2 regions of the Megasphaera sp. DISK 18 genome follow, and region 2 is predicted to be linked to the other one. Evidence: riboswitches for the same ligand, from Rfam matches in the RefSeq annotation. Region 2 holds a riboswitch; the other holds the start of a gene.
The links. A riboswitch is a leader RNA that binds a small molecule or an ion and turns the genes downstream of it on or off. The one in region 2 is predicted to bind FMN.
Positions count from the first base shown of each region.

Region 1 (3,072 bases), on a different contig from region 2:
ATTGGCAATGCGGGCTACGTGACCGATGCCGTCGATGTGGCCGCTGACGATGTGGCCGCCGAGTCGTCCTCCGACCTGCATGGCTCGTTCCAGGTTAACCTTAGAACCGCTCTTGATCGTGCTGAACGACGAACGGCGCATCGTTTCATGCATGACGTCAGCCGAAAAGGTCGAATCCGTCAAATCGGTCACGGTCAGGCAGACGCCGTTGACGGCAATACTGTCGCCGAGCTGTGTTCCTTCTAATACTTTATGAGCCGCAATCGTCAGCCGAATGGAGTCGGGACGGCGGTCCATATGGGCAATAGCCCCTAATTCTTCAATGATGCCAGTGAACATAGGCACCCTCCCTATTGGCATTATATGCCGTAAGCAATACGTTATTTTCATGCATCTCTACAGAATCGTAGATAAGCGGCAGGCATTCATCGAGCTCATCGACGCCATAACCGCCGACCGACGGCAGGGCTCCGACACCGCCGATAATCTTATCGCCCATGAAGGCATAGACTTTATCGACGAGGCGGGCATCAAAGAAACTGCCCTGAACGGTGCTTCCCCCTTCGACAAGGATACTGGTCAGCCCTTCTTCATGGAGGCGTTTCAAGGCTTCCGGAAGATTGATGGACTGATTGTCTTGAAGTAAGGGTGCCAAAATGACCCGAACGCCGGCATTTTTCAAAGCCTTCATCTTTTCAACGGGGCAGGCCGACGTCGTCATGACGATGGTCGGCGTCGTCTTATCGGTTACGACCAAGGATTTCAGCGGCGTCCGTCCCTTAGCATCGAGGACGATGCGCACCGGCTGGTGCGGTGCCGCCTGACCTTCTCGTTCGATACGGCAGGTCAACAGCGGGTTATCCGCCAAGACGGTGTTGATGCCGACTAGAATGCCGTCGTAAATGGAGCGCAGATAGTGGCCGTAATTTCGGGCCCATTCGTTGGTAATCCATTTCGAATGGCCCGTCCGTGATGCCGTGCGGCCATCGAGGCTTTGGGCCAGTTTAACGGCAATGAAAGGTTTTTGGACCATCATGTTTTTGATAAATACTTCGTTGAGCTGGGCCGCTTCTTTCGACAACAGGCCCACTTCAACGGCAATACCGGCCTTGCGCAGGATAGCCGCTCCCTTACCGGAGACGCGAGGATTGGGGTCGAGCATGGCCATGACGACCTTGCCGACGCCCTTTTCGGCCAACGTCCGCGCGCACGGAGGTGTTCGGCCGTAATGGGCGCAAGGTTCGAGGGTCACATAAACCGTCGCTCCCTTGGCCTTTTCCCCGGCCTCTCTCAACGCCCACACTTCGGCATGAGGGGTGCCGGCCTTATGGTGATAGCCGGTGCCGACTATTTCACCATCTTTGACGATGACGCAGCCGACGGCCGGATTTGGTGTCGTATAACCCAGAGCTGATTTTGCCAGTTCCAGGGCTTTTCTCATATACTCTGCCGGTTCCAATATATTCCTTCCCTTCTTCTTGGATTTGCAGGCGGGAAAACGAAAAAAGGCTATGGATGAAAAATCTCCATAGCCCTTTGAGCACAACAAAAAAAGACACTGTCGTCTGTCTTTTCCCATCCAGACTGTACTGTCGGTACCGAAATTTCATCGGTTCAACCCTTGCGGGTTAGCGGACTGTCACCGCCGGTCAGGAATTGAAAGCCCAGCTTTCTCACCTTGCCTCAAAGACTATTTCTATTCTTCTTTTCATGTACGATTTTAGCACATGAAAAGGAGAAATACAAGTCCTTATCGCAAGGACGCAATGGCTGCTTTTCGATCAGCCGCACCAAATACAGCACTGCCGGCAACGAGGAAGGTGGCGCCGGCATCTTTGACCATCTGAGCCGTCTTATCGTTGATGCCGCCGTCGACTTCGATGACAGCTTCGGTATTTCCTGCATTCCGGAGGAGTTCCTTGGCCTGGCGGATTTTGTCAAGGCTATAAGGAATGAACTTTTGACCGCCAAAACCGGGATTGACGCTCATGATAAGGATGAGGTCCAATTGTCCGGCAACACAGGACAACGTCGATACAGGCGTCGCCGGATTGAGGGCTACGCCGGCCTTCATCCCGGCTTCATGGATTTGCTGCAGAACCCGGTCTAAGTGGACACAGGCTTCTTGATGAACCGTCATATATTGGACGCCGGCATCGGCCAGGCCGTCGACATACGCTTCGGGATTGGTCACCATCAAATGAGCATCGAAGGGAAGTTTCGTAACCGGGCGCAAGGCCTTGATGACGGGCACGCCGAAGGTGAGATTGGGTACAAAATGGCCGTCCATCAAATCGAGATGGATACAGTCGGCCCCCTTCTGTTCGACGTCTTTAATTTCTTCAGCTAACCGCGAAAAATCAGCGGACAATATAGAGGGACAAATCGTTACCATGATTATCGTTTCCTTTCTGCAATGGAGGTGATGATTTTACAGTACGTTTCATACCGTTCTTTTTGAATCTGACCGTCGGCAACGGCCTCTTTTACGGCACATTCCGGTTCGGACAGATGGAGGCACGACGAGAACTTACAGCCTGCGCTGTAGGGCTCCATGTCGGGAAATAAGGGCAGGACATCCCGCGCATCAAGGTGTTCAAAATCAAGGGCGCTGAACCCCGGCGTATCGACGACATAGGTGTCGCTGTCGAGGCGCATGATTTCTGAATGGCGTGTCGTATGACGGCCCCGTTTGATTTTCTCACTGACGGCTCCGATGGATAAATCCTTCCGCCCCAACAGTTGGGATAGGAGGCTCGATTTACCGACACCGGACGGGCCGGCAAAGGCCGTTACCTTCTGCGGCAACCGTTCATAGAGCTCGTCGAGACCTTCTCCGGTACGAGCTGATACGAGGCAGACGTCATAGCCGCAGCGCTCGTAGAAATCCCGGTAGCTTTCAGCCAAGTTCCGGTCGAGATCACATTTATTGAAGCAGAGTATGGGCCGAATGCCGCTGTATTCACAGGTCATGAGCATCTTGTCGATGAGAAAGCGATTCGGATCCGGTGACTGGGCTGCCATGATGACCATCAATTGATCAAGGTTAGCCACCGCCGGCCGGCGGATTTG
Region 1 is NZ_LUGJ01000034.1:867-3,938, forward strand. Features, by position in the region: gene A0U42_RS07585 (riboflavin synthase) at 1-339, opposite strand, end outside; gene ribD (bifunctional diaminohydroxyphosphoribosylaminopyrimidine deaminase/5-amino-6-(5-phosphoribosylamino)uracil reductase RibD) at 320-1,459, opposite strand; FMN riboswitch at 1,564-1,695, opposite strand; gene rpe (ribulose-phosphate 3-epimerase) at 1,751-2,395, opposite strand; gene rsgA (ribosome small subunit-dependent GTPase A) at 2,398-3,072, opposite strand, start outside.
Region 1: linked by a shared signal. The riboswitch ahead of ribD (bifunctional diaminohydroxyphosphoribosylaminopyrimidine deaminase/5-amino-6-(5-phosphoribosylamino)uracil reductase RibD) and the one ahead of A0U42_RS00500 (bifunctional 3,4-dihydroxy-2-butanone-4-phosphate synthase/GTP cyclohydrolase II) in region 2 are both predicted to bind FMN.

Region 2 (3,072 bases):
CGGGCTGGTTCTCGAAGGTTCGGTCCATATCATTCAGGAAGATTATTGGGGCAATCGGAATATTCTGTCTCAAATCCCACAAGGCTTCTTTTTTGGCGAAGCCTTTGCCTGTCTTCCCGAGGCGCCGGCGACGGTCGATGTCGTGGCGGCCTCTGATGCGGTCATCATTCAGATCTATGTGGCCAATGTCCTCCACGGCGGCCATCTCTTGACGCCGGCTGAGGCACAGTTTACGGGAAATCTCTTGGGCCTCATGGCTGAAAAGAATCGACTCCTTACAGAAAAGATGCGCTATTTGACCCAGCGCTCGACGCGGCAGAAAATCATGCTCTACTTGTCGAACCTGGCGCGGGATAAGGGGAAGGCCACCTTTGTACTGCCCTTTAATCGGCAACAGATGGCCGATTTTCTATCCGTCGACCGCAGCGCCTTATCGGCGGAACTCAGTAAGATGAAAAAAGACGGACTCATCGATTATCATAAAGATCAATTTTCCTTGTTATAAGGGTAGAAAAAAAGGCAGGGATTGCGGAATATCGGCAATCCCTGCCTTTTTATATATCTAAGGATTAGTGGAGATGGGGAAGGATGTGGCCCATCTTATTCTTCTTGGTTTCTAAATAGAATTCATCGAATTTTTGCGGTTCCATTTCGATGGGGACGCGTTCGACGATTTCTACGCCGAAGCCTTCGAGGCCGTAGATCTTTTCCGGATTGTTGGTCAACAGGCGGATTTCTTTGGCACCCATATCCTGCAGCATTTGAGCGCCGATCCAGTATTCGCGAAGGTCGGGGGCAAAGCCGAGTTTTTCGTTGGCTTCAACCGTATCGTATCCCTGTTCCTGGAGGACATAGGCTTTGAGCTTATTGATGAGCCCGATACCGCGGCCTTCTTGGCGCATGTAGAGCAAGATGCCCCGGCCTTCGGCGTTGATCTGGCTGAGGGCGGCTGCCAGCTGTTCACCGCAGTCGCAGCGGCACGAGCCGAAGACGTCGCCGGTGAGGCATTCGGAGTGGACGCGGCACAAGAGGTTCTTGCCGTCGCCGATGTCACCCTTGATGAGGGCGACGTGGTGTTCGCCCGTCAGGTCGTTGATGTAGCCGTAGATTTTGAACTCGCCGTACTTGGTCGGCATCTTAGCGACGGCTTCGCGGATGACGTGTTTGTCGTGGCGGCGGCAGTAGTTCTGCAAATCGTGGATGGTGATGAATTTTAAGTGGTACTTATCGGCAATTTCCCACAGGGACGGCGTGCGCATCATCGTGCCGTCGTCGGCCATGATTTCGCAGCACAGGCCGACTTGTTTGAGGCCTGCCAGGCGCAGGAGGTCGACCGTTGCTTCCGTATGGCCGTTGCGGGTCAAAACGCCGCCTCTTTTGGCGATGAGGGGGAAGTTGTGGCCGGGACGGCGGAAATCTTCGGGACGAGCCGATTCTTCGGCGCATTTGCGGGCTGTGAGGGCCCGTTCGACAGCCGAGATACCTGTCGTCGTATCGACGTGGTCGATGGAAACGGTGAAGGCCGTTTCATGGTTATCTGTATTTTCGCTGACCATGGGCGGCAGGCCTAATTTATGGGCATATTCGATGCTCATAGGCATGCAGATCAGGCCCTTGCCGTGGCTGGCCATGAAGTTCATGTTTTCTGTCGTGCAGTACTGAGCTGCGCAGATGAAGTCCCCTTCATTTTCACGGTCCGGATCGTCGGTGACGATGACGATATGACCGGCCTGCAGTTCTTCGATAGCTTCTTCAATGGTATTGAATTTACGTTTTTCTGTCGTCAAAATAAAGACCTCCTTATAACGAAAGCCCTGCGCCGATAACGGCTCAGGGCTTTTCTATGCAATGTAAGGCAGGCTGCCAAAGCAGCACGCCACATCTTCTTCCATCCAGACTATACTGTCGGTTTTGGAGTTTCACCAAATCACGAGCCCTATGGCTCCTACGCTGATGCGTTCGCGGACTGTACCGCCGATCGGGAATTTCACCCTGCCCTGAAGATATACGTTTTATTCAGTTCTGTTTTGTATTATACACGGTAGTCGTGATTTTTGCAAGTCATAGCCATGGCGCTGGTTCTCAGGCTTTTTCGTCGATGTCGAAGATCTTTCCGGGGTTTAAGATGTTGTTCGGATCGAGGGCCCGTTTGATGTCCATCATCATTTCCAGTTCACCGGGATCCGTGAATTCTTTCATCAAGGCTTTTCGCTTATAGCCGATGCCGTGTTCGCCGGACAGGCGGCCGCCGTGGGCATAAATGAAGGCGTACAGTTCCTGCTGGTTGGCCTTGACCCGCTCATCCCATTCTTCATAGGTTTCATCGTCGCCTTTTAAGATGTTCAGGTGGATGTTGCCGTCGCCGGCGTGGCTGGCGATGCGGGTAATGAGGTTGTACTTTTTGGCAAGACGCAGGATTTCATCGAGGAGGAGGGATTCCTGATCGACGGGGACGACGACGTCTTCTTTGCAGACGATGAGGCTTTCGGCGCGGACGGCTTCGGCAAAGGCCTTGCGGGCCTGCCAAATCTTATTGTGGTCAGCGACGAGGACCGAGGAAGCTCCGTTTTCCGTGCAGATTTCGTCGAGGATGACGGCTTTGTCGTCAAGGTCGTCTTCGTTGGTCCCTTCGACTTCGACGATGATATAGTTGCCGTTGTCACTGCCTTGAAGCGTTTCGTTGAGGTATTTTTCGACGGATTTGATGGTGATATTGTCCATGAATTCGACACAGGTCGGCGTAATGCCGGCCTTGATGAGTTTTGTAACGACGCCCATGGCTTTTTTACGGTCGTCGAAAATAGCCAGTAAATCGAGAGCGTATTTCGGCTTGGGGACCAGTTTCAAAGTCGCTTTGGTAATGATGCCTAACGTGCCTTCTGAGCCGATGATGAGCTGGTCTAAGGAGTAGCCCGTCGACTGTTTTTGCAGGCGGGCACCGAGGGTTACGATGCGGCCTTTAGGATTTACGACTTCGACACTGTATACCTGGTGGCGGGTTGTCCCGTATTTGACGGCTCGGTTGCCGCCGGCATTGGTAGCGATATTGCCGCCGATGAAGCACGAGTCCCC
Region 2 is NZ_LUGJ01000001.1:104,749-107,820, reverse strand. Features, by position in the region: gene A0U42_RS00505 (Crp/Fnr family transcriptional regulator) at 1-505, shown strand, start outside; gene A0U42_RS00500 (bifunctional 3,4-dihydroxy-2-butanone-4-phosphate synthase/GTP cyclohydrolase II) at 570-1,787, opposite strand; FMN riboswitch at 1,877-2,009, opposite strand; gene A0U42_RS00495 (FAD-binding oxidoreductase) at 2,083-3,072, opposite strand, start outside.